DNA from 4 places in the Bradyrhizobium sp. SZCCHNS3002 genome. Region 4 is predicted to be linked to each of the others. Evidence: predicted binding sites of a transcription regulator. Region 4 holds the regulator's gene; each other region holds the start of a gene.
What was found. The regulator LexA, encoded in region 4, represses DNA repair genes until DNA is damaged. The targets are predictions, from matches to a motif close to TGTTCNNNNTGTGTTCNG.

Region 1: the regulator LexA is predicted to act here: its motif matches at 2,674-2,691, upstream of QW845_RS01250 (single-stranded DNA-binding protein).
Region 2: the regulator LexA is predicted to act here: its motif matches at 1,157-1,174, upstream of uvrA (excinuclease ABC subunit UvrA).
Region 3: the regulator LexA is predicted to act here: its motif matches at 2,482-2,499, upstream of QW845_RS05240 (helicase-related protein).

The regions. Positions count from the first base shown of each region.
Region 1 is NZ_JAUHHY010000001.1:263,141-267,395, forward strand. It holds gene QW845_RS01235 (outer membrane protein) at 1-423, opposite strand, end outside; gene QW845_RS01240 (outer membrane protein) at 708-1,463, opposite strand; gene QW845_RS01245 (porin family protein) at 1,657-2,400, opposite strand; gene QW845_RS01250 (single-stranded DNA-binding protein) at 2,852-3,349, shown strand; gene QW845_RS01255 (DUF2306 domain-containing protein) at 3,502-3,900, shown strand; gene gyrA (DNA gyrase subunit A) at 4,072-4,255, shown strand, end outside.
Region 2 is NZ_JAUHHY010000001.1:257,626-261,880, reverse strand. It holds gene QW845_RS01230 (outer membrane protein) at 1-57, shown strand, start outside; gene QW845_RS01225 (porin family protein) at 344-988, shown strand; gene uvrA (excinuclease ABC subunit UvrA) at 1,266-4,255, shown strand, end outside.
Region 3 is NZ_JAUHHY010000002.1:182,679-186,933, reverse strand. It holds gene QW845_RS05255 (DUF2235 domain-containing protein) at 1-66, opposite strand, end outside; gene rpmB (50S ribosomal protein L28) at 409-717, opposite strand; gene QW845_RS05245 (DUF3108 domain-containing protein) at 1,326-2,102, shown strand; gene QW845_RS05240 (helicase-related protein) at 2,641-4,255, shown strand, end outside.
Region 4 is NZ_JAUHHY010000001.1:139,056-143,310, forward strand. It holds gene QW845_RS00635 (ComEC/Rec2 family competence protein) at 1-1,419, shown strand, start outside; gene QW845_RS00640 (hypothetical protein) at 1,374-1,574, opposite strand; gene QW845_RS00645 (hypothetical protein) at 1,808-2,248, opposite strand; gene lexA (transcriptional repressor LexA) at 2,539-3,237, opposite strand; gene glp (gephyrin-like molybdotransferase Glp) at 3,443-4,255, opposite strand, start outside.

The DNA.
Region 1 (4,255 bases), 120 kb from region 4:
GAACAGGCCGATCGCATCGGTCTTGGTGGTGTTGGTGATGCCTGCAGCCAGCGCAGCCGTGCTCGCGTTCGACGACTTCAGGTCGGTCCAGTCGCCCTGGGCCTCGACGCCGAACACCCAGCTCGCCGCCTGCCAGCGATAGCCGACCTGGCCGCCGATGAGTCCGCTCGAGGCATTGTGGCAGCCTTCGGACTGGGCCGGCACGACCGGCACGCCGCCGACGCGATTGAGCGTCCAGCAGTTGTGGCTCCAGTCGGCGCCGCCATTGACGCCGAGGTAGAACCCGGCCCAGCTCGGCAGCGGCGTGACATAGGCCGGCGGCGGCGCCTTGCTGTAAGGGCGCGTCGCGAAGTCGGCCGCGGAGGCCGGCGCCAGTCCCAGCGCCGCGGCTCCAGCGGTCAAGATCAAGGTCGTCTTCTGCATTCGTCTCTCCCCAGTCCCATAACTGTCCTCGCACCGGATCCCTCCGATCCGGGCCCACGCGAAGGTGGCCTGTGGCTGGTTGTAGGAGAGACTGCTTTCTAAACTCGTGATCGGCAGCAGGCGTGCGGCGGGATGTGTCGAACGTGCTTAAGCGCGGGTAAAGATGGCGGCCGTCGCGCCGATCGTGGAGCTGTCCCGAGGGCACGCATGGTGAGCGCCTGGCGCGTCAGGCCTCGAGTGCCAGTCTTCGAGCGCGCCAGTCTTCGAGTGCCTGTCCTCGAGGGTCAGTGCTTGGAGACGACGGGACCGCCCCAGCGATAGTTGACGCGGACCGTCGCCATGTCGACGTCCTGGCCGACCGCATCGGTCCGGCCCGCGGCTCCGCCGGGAACACCGGAGAAGCCCAGGGTGCGGTTGCCCATGAACAGGTGCTCGTATTCGGCTGCGACCGACCAGTTCTTGGCGAAGCCGACCTCGACACCGGTGCCGACCGCAGCCCCCCAGCGCGTGGCGCTGGACTGGTCGAGAGCCGCGCCCGTTGCCGTGGCGAGACCGTTGTACTTCTCGCTTGCGACCGCGGCGCCGCCCTTGACGTACCAGAGCACGTTGTTCCAGGAATAGCCGACCTGGCCGGTGAACACGCCGATGCCGTTGATCTTGGTCTGGTTGGTCACGGCCGGGGCGAACTGGCTGGTGTTGCTGCCCTTGAGGTTGGCCCAGTTGCCCTGACCTTCGACGCCGAACACCCAGCCGCCAGCCTGCCAGCGATAGCCGATCTGGCCGCCCGCCAGCGCGCCGGTCGCATCATGGCAGCCCTCGGCATTGGTCGCCGCGACGCCGGCAAAAGTGACCTTGTTGGTCCAGCAGGTGCGGGAGGATGCGCCGCCGGCGTTCAGGCCGACATAGAAACCACTCCAATCATAGATCGTCGCGATCATCGCAGGCGCTTTGGTGAAGGTGCGCGCGGGCAGATCGGCAGCGATGGCCGGCGCAATCCCCAGCGCCAGCGAAGTTGTCGCCCCCAGCAACAGCCTTCTCATCGCATTCCCCAAACCAAGTCCGACGCCCGCACGCACGCTCTCACCAACGCCCACCCGCCGGACCTTGATAGCCCCTTCCGCCGTAAAAAGCCGTCACCCAAAGGACACAACGGCTCGGCAAGTACCGGTTCTGGCACGCAAAAAAAGGCCGGCGCGAGGCCGGCCTTTCGACATATTCGCTTTTGGCGTGCGATCAGTAGCGCGACATGCCCGGACCACCGAAGTGGTAGGAGATGCCGGCCTTGACGGTATGGACGGTGTCGCTCCACTCCGAGCGGTTGGTCGCGACCGGGGAGTACTGGATCGAGCTCTTGCCGAAATCGAGATAGTTGTACTCGACCTTGGCCGACCAGTTCGGAGCGAACATGTACTCGGCACCGGCGCCGATCGTCCAACCCCAGCGCCAGTCGTTCTGCACGAACACGTTGCCGGGAACGCCATCGTAGCGGTGCTGCAGATCGCCGACCGTGGCACCGCCGCTGACGAAGAGCAGTGCCGGACCCGTGGCCCAGCCGAGCCGGCCCTTGATGTCGCCGAAGCCGCGCAGCTTGGTGAAGTAGGTGTCACCGACGCCGGCGTTGATCACGGCCGAGCGGCCGTCGATGTCCGCCCAGTGATAGTCGCCCTCGAGGCCGAACACGATGTTGTCGACCTGCCAATTGTAGCCGATCACGCCGCCGGCGAAGCCGCCGGTGATGTCGTAACGCTGCGTGCCGGCAAAGATCGCCGTATTCGGCGCACCGAAGAAGGTCTCATCGCTGCGGCCCCAGCCGCCACCGCCCTGCAGACCGAGATAGAAGCCGGCCCAGGTCGGAAGCGGAGCGGGCGCCATCACCGGGGCCTTCGTGTACGGGCGGGCGGCGAGATCGGCGGCTCCCGCCGGCGTCAGCGCCCCCAAGACCATCAAGCTGACAGCTCCAAGAAAAATTCTTTTCATCCCAAGTCTCCCGCTTTGGGCGTCTCCAAAATGGTCCCCGGAGACGCACGTCTGTGAAGTTGGTGCGACCACGCTTGCGGCCCCAATCCGTCCTCAAATATACGCGATTCAACCCTGGATACCGTCTCCCAAAAGCCACAGGCGGGGAGGAAGTGGGGCGATGTAAGCTGATGAAAGTTAATCGCTTTTTCGTGATTGACGGAACTTTTTCGCGGTTCCATTGGGTTCCATCGGGTTCCTTGGAACTCGACGCACGGTTGTAGACACAGGCGCGCGAACAAAACTGGAACAATGGCCGTCCGCCTGCTATATGTGGATAAACAATGGACGAGGCGGGTGGACCGCGCGGCAACCGTATAGGGTCCGCCGCGAGAGGAAGGGTTAGCCACCGGACGCCGTGAGGCCGGTGTGGACGGCCGGTCCGATGATCGAGAACCGCGGGAGAGTGGTGATGGCGGGTAGTGTGAACAAGGTGATTCTGGTCGGCAATCTCGGCAAGGACCCCGAGATCCGGCGTACGCAGGATGGGCGGCCGATCGCCAATCTGAGCATTGCGACGTCGGAAACGTGGCGCGACAAGGCGACCGGCGAGCGCAAGGAAAAGACCGAATGGCACCGTGTGGTGATCTTCAATGAAGGTCTCTGCAAGGTCGCCGAGCAGTATCTGAAGAAGGGCGCCAAGGTTTACATCGAGGGCGCGCTGCAGACCCGCAAATGGACCGACCAGAGCGGCGTCGAGAAGTACTCGACCGAGGTCGTCCTGCAGGGCTTCAACTCGACCCTGACGATGCTCGATGGCCGTGGTGGCGGGGGCGGCAGCTTCTCCGATGACATGGGTGGCGGCGATTTCGGCAGCAGCGGTCCGTCGATGGCGCCGCCGCGCCGCGCAGTCGCTTCGGCCGGCGGTGGCGGACGCAACAGCGACATGGACGACGACATTCCGTTCTGAGCCGCCTGCGTCCTCGGTCGATACAAGGTGGCTTCCGTCCGTGTCGGGACGGGAGCCGGGGCGATCACCTCGGGTCTCGCATTGCAGGCGATCGCGCGCGTCTGACGTTTCGTTCGCTTGAGCTGTGCGTAACCTGACCACCGGGGTGTTGCATGAGCTTCGCACCGCTGCTCGCCGCCGAGCCCGCCGTCCTGCTGCACGCTGTCGCCGCGATGACGGCGTTCGCACTGGGGCTGGTCCAGTTCGCAGCCCCGAACGGGACCTTGCCGCATCGAACGCTCGGCTGGATCTGGGTCGCTCTCATGGCCGCCGTTGCGGCCAGCTCGTTCTGGATTCACACCATCCGGCTGGTCGGTCCCTTCAGCCCGATTCACCTGCTGTCGCTCTATACGCTGGCCGTGCTGCCGGTTGCGGTGTGGGCTGCGCACCGCCATCGGGTGGGGCCCCATCGCCGGGCCATGATCACGCTGTTCTCCGGCGCCCTCGTGATTGCCGGACTGTTCACGCTCATGCCTGGACGGATCATGCACAAGGTGGTCTTCGGCCCATAGCCAAACAGGGTTCCCGGAGCCTGCCATGGGCGGCCGCGGCAACCGGTTAAGTCCCTGGAAAGGCGAGCAGAAAAAGCGCGCTCCGAACCCCCTTGGGGGTGGCTAGCGGCAGCGCCATGCGCTATATGATTCCAAGCGATTTTCGCGTGTCAAAACCGACCGGTATCCCCTTTGTCCGATAAAGAAGATGAGAAGCCCGGCGAGCCGGGCGGACCTTCCGACATTCGTCCCGTTTCCATCCTCGACGAGATGAAACGCTCCTACCTCGATTACGCGATGAGCGTGATCGTGTCGCGAGCGCTGCCCGATGCGCGCGACGGCCTCAAGCCCGTGCACCGGCGCATCCTGTATTCGA
Region 2 (4,255 bases), 120 kb from region 4:
ACCGTCAAGGTCGGCCTCAGCTACCATTTCGGCGGCCCGGTCATTGCCAAATACTGATACCTGCAACCGACAGGTTCCGAGAAAGGCCGGCGAAAGCCGGCCTTTTTTGTTGCACCGATACCACCGTGCCGGCTCGCCACACACGGAACCAAGCAATTGAGTAACATAGGCTTTCTGGAACTGGGCCGTAAAAACGCGGTTTGGCCGCGAGTGTGTCTTCAGGGTGACGGTAATCCGTACGGAACCGGGCTATAGGAACCTCGTCAACTTGAACGGGTGAGTCTGTTTCGTGCGTAAGCTTATCGGTGCGATGCGGACTTCGAGGAATAAACTGGAGACTGGAATGAAGAAGATCTTGCTCGCGACCGTGGCCCTGGCCGCCCTGGCCGCTCCCGCTGCCGCCGCTGATCTCGCCGCACGCCCGACCTACACCAAGGCCCCGGTTCTCGCGCCGGTGCAGACCTGGACCGGTTTCTACATCGGTGCGATGGGTGGCTACGCCAATGAGGATGCTGACTTTGCGGCCATGAAGGGCGGCTTCGCCGGTGGCACCGTCGGCTACAACTGGCAGCAGGGTGCTGTCGTGTTCGGCCTCGAGGCCGATGCTGCCTGGGCTGACATCAATGCCTCCGTCGGCGCGCTTGGCGTGACCGCCGAATCGAAGATCCGTGACTGGGGCACCGTCCGTGGCCGCATCGGTTACGCCTTCGGCCCGACCCTGCTGTACGCCACCGGCGGTTACGCCTGGGCGGACAACCGCATCTCGCTGACGGCTCCGGGCGTCGCCGTTTCGGACAGCAAGATCCACTCGGGCTGGACCGTCGGCGCAGGCGTCGAGTACATGTTTGCCCCGAACTGGTCGCTGAAGGGCGAGTATCTCTACAAGAGCTTCGGTGGCGAGAGCTACACCTTCACCGGCCTCGGCACGCTCGCGACCGGCACGCTCAACGTGCATTCCGGTCAGGTCGGCATCAACTACCACTTCTAAGAACGTCGCCTCCGGGCCAACGCACACAGCCTCCGCTCTGCCAGAGCGGAGGCTTTTTCTTTGCGGGATCGCGCACAGGGCCGGACGGAACCGGCAGCCTCCTGCCATTCGCTGCCATTCCCTGAGCGCATTGTTGATGATTCGCTGACGGTACTGGAAATCCGGCCACGTTCTTCCTACGTTCCGACGATACCTTTTCCCTCTGGCGTCCGATGGCCGGCTCCCGGCAGAACGCGCCTGCAACAATGGCGCGGTCTCGCGCCGTGGGACGATCGTCATGGATGAAGTGCTCAAGGCCAAGCAGCGCGCGCAAGCCAACCAGTCGAGCCTGCGGGCCATCACCATCCGCGGCGCCCGCGAGCACAATCTGAAAAACATCGACGTCGAGATCCCGCGCGACAGGCTGGTGGTGTTCACCGGGCTGTCCGGCTCCGGCAAATCCTCGCTCGCCTTCGACACCATCTATGCCGAGGGCCAGCGCCGCTACGTCGAATCGCTGTCGGCCTATGCACGCCAGTTCCTGGAGATGATGCAGAAGCCGGATGTCGACCAGATCGACGGCTTGTCGCCGGCGATCTCGATCGAGCAGAAGACGACCTCGAAGAATCCGCGCTCGACGGTGGGCACCGTCACCGAGATCTACGACTACATGCGCCTGCTGTGGGCGCGCGTCGGCGTGCCCTACTCGCCGGCCACCGGCCTGCCGATCGAGAGCCAGACCGTGTCGCAGATGGTCGACCGCGTGCTGGCGCTGCCCGAAGGCACCCGCCTCTATCTGTTGGCCCCGGTCGTGCGCGGCCGCAAGGGCGAGTACAAGAAGGAACTCGCCGAATATCTCAAGAAGGGCTTTCAGCGCGTCAAGATCGACGGCACCTTCCATGAGCTCGCCGAGGCGCCCACGCTCGACAAAAAGTTCCCGCACGACATCGATGTCGTCGTCGACCGTATCGTCGTGCGCCCCGATATCGGCCAGCGCCTGGCGGAGAGCTTCGAGACCGCGCTGAAGCTCGCCGAGGGCTTGGCCGTGATCGAGTTCGCGGATGCAGCCCCTTCCTCGTCATCACCGGGCCGCGCCGAAGGCGCGAGACCCGGTGATCCATCCTCTTCGAAGGAGATGGATGGCCGGGTCAAGCCCGGCCATGACGAGAAGAAGAAGGTGGCCAAGATCCACGACAAGAGCGGGCCCGAGCGCATCCTGTTCTCCGAGAAGTTCGCCTGCCCGGTGTCCGGCTTCACCATCCCCGAGATCGAGCCGCGGCTGTTCTCGTTCAACAACCCCTATGGCGCGTGCCCCGAATGCGGCGGCCTCGGCGTCGAGCAGCACGTCGATGCCGACCTCGTGATCCCCGACAAGGACGTCACGCTGCGCAAGGGCGCGATCGCGCCGTGGGCCAAGTCGTCATCGCCCTACTACCTGCAGACGCTGACCGCGCTGGGGAAGTTCTACAAGTTCACGCTCGACACTAAGTGGAAGGATCTGCCGAAGAAGACGCAGAACGCGCTGCTGCACGGCTCCGGCGACGACGAGATCAAGTTCACCTATGAGGACGGCGTTCGCGCCTACGACACCAAGAAGCCGTTCGAGGGCGTGATCACCAACATCGAGCGCCGCTTCCGCGAGACCGAGAGCGAATGGGCGCGCGAGGAGCTCGGCAAGTACTTCAACGACGTGCCCTGCGCCGGCTGCAAGGGTTTCCGGCTCAAGCCCGAGGCGCTGTGCGTCAAGGTCGGCGGCAAGCACATCGGCGAAATCAGCGATCTCTCCGTCAAGGCTGCCGGCGAATGGTTTGCCGAGGTGCCGAAGGCCCTGAACGCGCAGCAGACCGAGATCGCCACCCGCATCCTCAAGGAGATCCGCGACCGCCTGACCTTCCTGCTCGATGTCGGCTTGAACTACCTGACCCTGGCGCGCTCCTCCGGCACCTTGTCCGGCGGCGAGAGCCAGCGCATCCGCCTGGCCTCGCAGATCGGCTCGGGGCTGACGGGTGTGCTCTACGTGCTGGACGAGCCGTCGATCGGCCTGCACCAGCGCGACAATGCCCGCCTGCTCGACACGCTGAAGCGGCTGCGCGACCTCGGCAACACCGTGATCGTGGTCGAGCATGACGAGGATGCCATTCGCCTCGCCGACTACGTGCTCGACATCGGCCCCGGCGCCGGCACCCATGGCGGCAACATCGTCGCCGAGGGCACGCCGGCCGAGATCATGCGCAATCCGGCGTCGCTGACCGGCAAATATCTCACCGGCGAGCTCGAGGTCGAGGTACCCGAGCGGCGGCCACCGAACCATCGCCGCACCATCAAGGTCGTCAACGCCCGCGGCAACAATCTGAAGAACGTCTCCGCCGAGATTCCGCTCGGCCTGTTCACGGCGATCACCGGCGTGTCCGGCGGCGGCAAGTCGACGCTGCTGATCGACACGCTGTACAAGGCGATCGCGCGCAAGCTCAACGGCGCCAACGAGGCGGCGGCGCCGCACGACCGCATCGAGGGCCTGGAGCACATCGACAAGATCATCGACATCGACCAGTCGCCGATCGGCCGCACCCCGCGCTCCAACCCCGCGACCTATACCGGCGCGTTCACGCCGATCCGCGAATGGTTCGCCGGCCTGCCGGAATCGAAGGCGCGCGGCTACGAGCCCGGCCGCTTCTCCTTCAACGTCAAGGGCGGCCGCTGCGAGGCCTGCCAGGGCGACGGCGTCATCAAGATCGAGATGCACTTTTTGCCCGACGTCTACGTCACCTGCGATGTCTGCAAGGGCAAGCGCTACAACCGCGAGACGCTCGACGTCCTGTTCAAGGGCAAGTCGATCGCCGACGTGCTAGACATGACCGTCGAGGAGGCCGCCGAGTTCTTCAAGGCGGTGCCGCGCGTGCGCGACACCTTCGAGACCTTGCGCCGCGTCGGCCTCGACTACATCCATGTCGGCCAACAGGCCACCACGCTCTCAGGCGGCGAGGCGCAGCGCGTCAAGCTCGCCAAGGAATTGTCCAAGCGCGCCACCGGCCGCACGCTCTACATCCTGGATGAGCCGACCACCGGCCTGCACTTCCACGACGTCAAGAAGCTTTTGGAGGTGCTGCACGAGCTGGTCGCCCAGGGCAACACGGTCGTCGTCATCGAGCACAATCTCGAGGTCATCAAGACCGCCGACTGGGTCATCGACCTCGGCCCCGAAGGCGGCGACGGCGGCGGCGAGATCGTCGCCTGGGGCCCGCCCGAGGACATCGTCAAGGCCCCGCGCAGCTACACCGGGCAGTTCCT
Region 3 (4,255 bases), on a different contig from region 4:
TACGTTCGAGATGTTCTCGCTGATCTCGTTGCCGGTGCCGTCGCAGCAGATGACAATATTCTTCATGGCAAAGGAATGTCCGCAATAATGCTACCGCAACGAGTGTAGAGCATCCGGCTGGTGTTGGGGAGGTCGGTTCCCTATGGCACTTCGTCTGGGTCGCTGTTGCGCGCGGCGCGGCCGACATGGCGGAGTGACTGCTGGACGCCGTTGTACGAACGGATGGTCACCCGACTTGTCCTGCCGCCCCGCGCCGGCTGCCTTGTCCAGAGTTGTCAGTTGGTCACGGCATCCGCAAGCAAAACGGCCGGATCTCTCGACCCGGCCGTTTCGACATCTCGTTCAGCTCGAAGCCCCGCTCGTGACGCGTCCGGCTTCTGCATCAATCTTGAATTTCGGTTGGCTCTCTCAGCTCGCCTTCGCGACCGGGGCAGCGTCCGCCGCCTTCTTCTCGATGGCGCGCTTCAGCTCCAGCGCGCGCGGCGACAGGGTCGCGGCGTTGGCCTTGAGCAGATAGGCGTCGAGGCCGCCATTGTGGTCGACGCTCTTGAGCGCGTTAGTCGAAACGCGCAGGCGCACGTTGCGGCCGAGTGCATCCGAGATGAAGGTCACGTTGCACAGGTTCGGCAGGAAGCGCCGCTTGGTCTTGATGTTGGAGTGGCTGACCTTGTGGCCAACCTGGGGACCCTTGGCCGTCAGTTCACAGCGCCGCGACATGGCAATAAATCCTCTCTCATCCCCGCACCCTTCGTCCGCCTATGTCGGCGGGCCGCGGGGGTCCAAAACTCGTCCAGCTCGTCTCTGGGAGATGCGGTCCTATAGGGGGGATGCGGCTTTTCGTCAAGGTTTTGAAGGCCGCAGCAAATACAGGGAGCCGGGCCGGCGAACCCGGAGGACGCGACCCATGCCTCCTCCTGGTCGGGCCGAAATCGCCGACCAGCAGAAAAGCAGGCGTGTAATCAATAGTATAGCGGGTAGTTTAGACCATATAAAGGGCGCATTCGGACGTGATGGATGGATATCCCGCGAACGGTCCGGAATGGCGGCATGCTGGCGCGGTCGGAGGTTCGCGGCTCGGTTCCGGCAGCGCTGCGGACGACGGTTCTGAGTGCTGTTCAGGCGCAAAGCGCTGGACAAACCGCCATTGTCGGACGGTTCGCGTTGTTTGAAGGCGTTTTTGGCTTAAGTAGCAAGGACGGCGCGTCGGATCGGTCCGGCGCTCAGGCAGGCGGATCGGCAGGATCATTCGTCACGTGACCATCATCTCGGTTCCCTCATTTCTCTCGGGCCGCCTGGCCGCGGCCGGGGCAGCGCTCTGCCTGTTGTTGCTGGCGCAAGGCGCCCAGGCGCAGGCTCGGTTGGACGCTCAATACGAGGCTTCCCTGGCCGGCATCCCCGTCGGCAAGGGCACCTGGGCGGTCGAGATCGGGGATGATCAGTATGGTGCTGCGGCTCAGGGCGGCACCGCCGGCCTGCTCAAGAGCTTCTCGCAAGGATCAGGCACGGGCTCGGTGCAGGGACGCGTCGTCAACGGCGCCCTGGTCGGCCAGAGCTACCAGGCCTCGACCTCCACGGGAAAGAAATCGGAGCAGATCCGCATCAATCTGCAGAACGGCACCGTGAAGGACTTCGCCATCGAGCCGGCGCCTCCAGTCGATCCCGACCGCATTCCGGTGACGGATGCCCACAAGCGCGGCGTGCTCGATCCGATGACGGCCTCTCTGGTGCGGGTGCCGGGCAATGGCGAACTGCTGTCGCCGGACTCCTGCCGCGGCGCTGCGCCCGTGTTCGACGGCCGCATGCGCTACGAGCTCAAGCTCGACTACAAGCGCATGGAGAACGTCAAGGCTGACAAGGGCTATCGCGGTCCGGCGCTGGTCTGCGCGATCTACTTCACGCCGGTCGCGGGCTACATCCCGGACCGGCCGGTCATCAAATATCTGGCTCAGGCCCGCAACATGGAGATCTTCTTCGTGCCGATCGCCGGCACCCGCGTGCTGGTGCCGTTCAAGATGGTGATCCCGACCCCGCTGGGGACCGCGATGCTGGAGGCGACGTCGTTCATCACCCAGGCGGCGCCGCACGTCGCCAAGACCCAGTAGCGCCTCGTATCGCTGCTCCTCCACATCCGAATCTCGTCGCTGTGGCACGGCCCCGTCAGCGGCTGAGCCGCAACAGCGGCCGTGGCGTGAAGGTCTGGCGGCATGCCGTCCGCTCTCGCTTGAATGCGATGGCGATTCCGCGTTGACCTCCGATTTGCCGGTCCCCGTATGGATGCTGTCTGCTGCGCGTGAATCCGTTTGACTCTTCCCTGATTCTGATTCGACTCGGGACGCCCTGGAATGCGCGCCAGTTCCATCGCGAAAGCGTTGCTTGTGGAGCCCGCGAAAACTTGATCTAGTGCTGGCTTGATCGCAGAGCGCGAGATGTTGCGGTGAACGAAGCCTGAAAGCCGACAGAGTCAGCGATTCCTTCGCGATTCGTTCTCAAGGCGTTCCGAAGCTTAAGCTGCGGCACTATATGCGTCACAATGTGAGACAGGGGTCAGCATCTCAGCCTCTCCAGACACACGACAATTCCGCATCCGTCGCGCGTGAACGACGCGCTTCCAACGCCGGCTTCGAGACCCACATTTAACGAATGGCTTTTTCGTCCTCTTCGGCTGCCTCGCCTTTCGAGCGCACGTCCGACCGTGCTCCCGGAAGCGGCGTCACCGCCGTGCTCGGCCCCACCAACACCGGCAAGACGCATCTGGCGATCGAGCGCATGCTCGCGCATTCCTCCGGCATCATCGGACTGCCGCTGCGGCTGCTCGCGCGCGAGGTCTACAACAAGATCGCCGATCGCGTCGGCAGCGAGGCCGTCGCGCTGATCACCGGCGAGGAGAAGATCAAGCCGAAGAACCCGCGCTATTGGGTGTCGACGGTCGAGGCGATGCCCAGGGATCTCGACGTGTCGTTCCTGGCCGTCGACGAGATCCAGATCGCGTCCGATCTCGAGCGCGGCCATGTCTTCACCGACCGCATCCTCAATCGCCGCGGGCGCGACGAGACGCTGCTGCTCGGGGCTGCGACGATGCGCCCCATCATCGAGCGGCTGTTGCCCGGTGCGTCGATGGTGACACGGCCACGATTGTCGCAGCTCGAATTCGCCGGCGACCGGAAGATCACGCGGCAGCCGCGCCGGACCGCCATCGTGGCGTTCTCGGCTGACGAGGTGTACGCCATCGCCGAGCTGATCCGCCGCCAGCATGGCGGCGCCGCTGTGGTGCTGGGATCGCTGTCGCCGCGCACGCGCAACGCGCAGGTGGCGATGTTCCAGAACGGCGACGTCGACTATCTCGTCGCCACCGATGCGATCGGCATGGGGCTCAATCTCGACGTCGATCACGTCGCCTTCGCATCCGACCGCAAATATGACGGCTATCAGTTCCGCCGGCTCACGCCGTCGGAGTTTGCCCAGATCGCCGGCCGTGCCGGACGCGCGACGCGTAACGGCACGTTCGGCACCACCGGACGTTGTGCGCCGTTCGAGCCCGAGCTGGTCAATGCGCTCCAGAACCACACCTTCGATACCGTGAAGGTGCTGCAATGGCGCAACTCCAGGCTTGATTTCGCGTCCTTGAGCGCGCTCCAGGTCTCCCTGGCGATTACGCCGGGGCATGACGCGCTGACGCGCGCGCCGACCGCGGAGGATCTGCGCGTGCTCGATCATGCCGCGCGCGATGCCGAGGTGCGCGACATGGCGCATGGCGCTGAAGCGGTCGAGCGTCTCTGGGAAACCTGCCAGATTCCCGACTATCGCAGGCTGTCGCCGGCTGCCCATGCGGAGCTGGTGACCACCGTGTTCGGCTTCCTGATGCAGAAGGGGCGTATTCCGGACGCCTGGTACGCGGCCCAGGTCGATCAGGCCGACCGCGTCGATGGCGACATCGATACGCTGTCGGGGCGGATTGCACAGATTCGCACCTGGACCTTCGTGGCCAACCGGCCCGACTGGCTGCGCGACCCTGATTATTGGCAGGGGATTACCCGCGAACTCGAAAATAAATTGTCAGACGCCCTTCATGAACGGCTCACGGAGCGTTTCGTTGATCGTCGTACCAGTGTATTGATGCGGCGCCTGCGGGAGAACAGTGTTTTGAATACGGAAATCGGCAAGACCGGCGAAGTGATCGTTGAAGGGCACGCGATCGGCCGCCTGGATGGATTCACCTTCGCGCCCGACGCCGCCGAAGCCGGCTCGGAGGCCAAGG
Region 4 (4,255 bases):
AACGACGCGATGTTCGTCTCCGGTCTCGGCCATGTGCTGTCGATCTCAGGCTATCACATGGCGGTCGTGGCCGGCGTCGTGTTCTTCGCCGTGCGCGCGCTGCTGGCGCTGATCCCAGGCCTTACCGTCAGCCACCCGATCAAGAAATGGGCGGCGGCCGCGGCGCTGGTCGCGGCGGCGTTCTATCTGTTGCTCTCAGGCGCGGAGGTCGCGACCCAGAGATCGTTCTTCATGACGGCCGTGGTGCTGATCGCGGTCATGGTCGACCGCCGCGCCGTCACTTTCCGCACGCTCGCGGTCGCGGCGATGATCGTGCTGATCGCAGCCCCCGAGGCGCTGGTGCATCCGAGCTTCCAGATGTCGTTCGCGGCAACGCTCGGCCTGGTCGCGCTGGTGCAGTTCGGCCTGCCCAGGCTGTTCGCGACGCCGGACAGCTCCACGACGCAGCGCGTCGCGCTGTGGGGCGGGCGCGAGCTCGCGATGCTGCTGCTGGCCTCGCTGGTCGCCGGGCTCGCGACCACGCCCTATGCCGCCTTCCATTTCCATCGCGTGACGCCCTATGGCGTGCTCGCCAATCTCGCGGCGATGCCGGTGGTCTCGGCGCTGGTGATGCCGGCCGGCCTGATGGGCTTGCTGGCGGCGCCGTTCGGCCTGGATGGCGTCTGGTGGTCGCTGATGGGCCTCGGCATCGACTGGATGATCGCGGTGACGCGCTGGGTGGCGGCGCTGCCGGGCGCGGTCGGCCGCATCCCGGCCTTCGGCATCGGCCCGCTGATCTTGGCCAGCCTGGGCGTCATCCTGATCGGCCTGCTGCGCACACCGCTGCGCTGGTTGGGCGCCATGGGGCTTTTGGCCGCCACCGCCTGGGCGGCCGCGACGCCGCTGCCCGACGTCCTGGTCGCCGGCGATGGGCGCGCGGTGGCGGTGCGCGGCCGTGACGGACGCCTGCATGTGATGCGCGCCGGCAAGGATGTGTTCGCCACCAAGGAGTGGCTCGCGGCCGACGCCGATGCCCGGCTGCCGGCGGACGCCTCGCTCGCCGATGGCGTCTCCTGCGACGAGGCGGGCTGCGTGGTCGCGATGGCCGACGGCCGCTTCGCCGCCATGACCTTGCGCGCTGAGGCGCTCGCCGACGATTGCGCCCGTGTCGCGCTGATCGTCACCACGCGCGCCGCGCCGTCATCCTGCGCGGCGGCCGTGATCGATCGCGAGCGGCTGCGGCAGCAGGGCGCCTTGTTGCTGGTGCAGCAGGGCATAGGCTTCGCCGTGACGCCGGCGCGTGCCGGCGGCACCGACCGCCCATGGTGGCCGGCGCCCGCCGAGGCCGGCGAGTTCGACACGACGCTGACGCCGCGTGCGCCGGCCGCGCGGCTTCAGGACGCGACGCCGCCGGAGACGGAGCAGGGCGAGCAGGATTGAGCGCCGGGCAGCTCGAACGTGCCGAGATGATACTCGGTGTCGTCTGGTCCATCGAACAGCGAGGGCCCTTCGACCAGCGTGAACGCAGCGCCCGGATAGCGTTGCCAGATGGCGACGTCATCAGCCGTGACCGTCAGCCATCCGAACGCAAGCATGTCGCGGCCGGGCTCGGTGATCCGTCCGGCCTTGTTCTAATCGATCTTGTTGACCACGGCGGCAAGCTCCCCCGGGCACACAATGCCGGCCGAGGGATGTCGTTCCTATCCGATGCGATGCCGGGGCGTGAGATTCGCCCGAGAGGACTTTGCGCTTGCAGAACCCAAGTCTACCAAGTCTCCCGCCGTCGAAAGCGCGCTCACGACCGACAGAAATGCCGACGCGCAGACCCTTAGGTGATGCTGATGCGGCGAATCGGTGTGGCCTGCGACGTCGGCACGTCCTCGGCGATGTCCGGGCGGCGCTCTGCCGGCTGCTTGCTGACCGGCAATTGCAGCACCGTGACGCGCTGGCCCTCGCAGAGCTGGGTCACCAGCACGTGGCGGCCGTCGGCGAACTCGATCGCGTCGTGATGGCGATCGGGAATGTGCGTCTCGATGCTGTTGAACTTCGCGACGCGCTCGCGGATCGTCCGGGTCCAGAGCCAGCGGCTGTCGTAGCGGACGTCCTCGGCAAAGGCCAACTCGGTGCCGGGCAGCATGCAGACTGCGACGGTCGGCTCGCTCTCCAGCGCGAAGCCGCGGGTGGCGGTGCCACGGAAGGTCATCGAGATCAACGTCTCGCCGACCTTGGCGGGACGGGACGCAACCGCATGGAGGCTGTAGTCACACATCGGATCGCTCCTCGTTGAGAGATAGCCGACCCACGCTCCCCCCGGACAGGCGCAGGCCTCTATCAGAGTGGACATCGATGGTGATGTTAGCGCGCGCTTCGCGGCAATTCTGCGCTGATCTGCATCGCGTGTGCCCGCGGCCGATCACAAGCGTTTGAGCATGCCGCGCTGCACATCATGAAGTGCATTCGCGTGTGGCGTATTTTGCTGGCTGATTCCAGCTTGGCTGGCTTCTCGCTCGGCGGCGACAGCGCGTGCGCCCGCCGCCGATCGACCGATCCCATTCGCGATCAGTACTTGCGGTACAGCCCGACCAGCTTGCCTTGGATCTTCACCCGGTTCGGCGGCAGGATGCGCACCTCGTAGGCGGTGTTGGCCGGCTCGAGCGCGATCGATGCGCCGCGGCGGCGGAAGCGCTTCAAGGTCGCTTCCTCATCGTCGATCAGCGCCACCACGATGTCGCCGGTGTCGGCGGTCTCGTTGCGCTGGATCAGCGCCATGTCACCGTCGAGGATGCCGGCATCGACCATCGAGTCGCCGCGCACCTCGAGCGCATAGTGATCGCCGTTGCCGAGCATGTCGGCAGGCACGCTGATGGTGTGGCTGCGCGTCTGCAGCGCCTCGATCGGGGTACCGGCGGCGATGCGGCCCATCACCGGCACCGCGACAGGGCGCTCGCCATCGTCCAGCGCGGGAGTGCTGGTGCGCACCTTGCCGAGATTGCCTTCGATCACCGACGGCGTGAAGCCGCGACGGTTGCCCGCGGCCTGCGACAGCTCGGGCAGCTTGATCACCTCGATCGCGCGGGCGCGATTCGGCAGCCGGCGGATGAAGCCGCGCTCCTCGAGCGCCGTGATCAGGCGATGAATGCCGGACTTCGAGCGCAGATCGAGCGCATCCTTCATCTCGTCGAAGGACGGCGGCACGCCGGCTTCCTTGAGCCGCTCGTTGATGAACCGCAGAAGTTCGTACTGTTTGCGCGTCAGCATTTCGACCTGGTCCCCGGTTTGTTGTTGTCCGAGTCCAGGAGCTGCGCCTTGAGCACAAGCCGGCTGAGAGCGCCCTGGAGTCGGACCGTCATCGCGTCGCCCGCAACATACTAAAAACAAATCATGAACGGACACTATATGTTCGATGTGTGTTCCGCAATCCTAAAAATATGATGAACGGACCGGGCTTTACCGGGGAAGCGGCTCAGTTCGGCAGGCGCAGGATCTCGCACGGGCTGCCGGCAGGCGCCTTCGGCGCAAACGCCGGCCGGATCACCAGCGCCTGCGACAGCGCGAGATTGCCGAGCAGCGACGAATCCTGCTGCGTCACCGGTGTTGCGACCAGGGTGCCGTCGGCGCGCTCCTTGAGCTGCGCCCGCAGATAGTCCTCGCGCGAATCGTTCGCCCCCAACTCGCGGCCGAGCAGGGCGGTCTCGCGCGGCATCACGGCCTCGTCGCGGCCGAGCAGGCGCCGAATCAGCGGCACCATGAACAGGATGGCGCAGACATAGGACGACACCGGATTGCCGGGCAGTCCGATCACCCTGATGTCGCCGAGCCGTCCGTGCATCATCGGCTTGCCCGGCCGCATCGCGATCTTCCAGAACGCCATTTCGACGCCCTCGGCCTCCAGCGCCTGCTTGACCAGGTCGTGATCGCCGACCGAGGCGCCGCCGGTCGTGATCAGGACGTCGGCCTCGGCCGCGCGGGCGCGCCGGATTCCAGCGACCGTCGCCTCCATCGTATCCGCGGCGATGCCGAGATCGATCGGCGTCGCGCCCTCGCTGCGCACCAGCGCCCGCAGCGCGTAGCCGTTGGAATAGACGATCTGCCCCGGGCCGGGCGTCGAGCCCGGCATCACCAGCTCGTCGCCGGTGGCGAGCAGCGCCACCTTCGGCCGCCGCCGCACCGGCAGCGCCGGATGATTCATGCTGGCCGCCAGGGACAGGTCGCGGTCGCTGAGCCGGCGCCCGGCCTTCAGCAGCACCATGCCCTGGTGGAAGTCGACGCCGGCCGG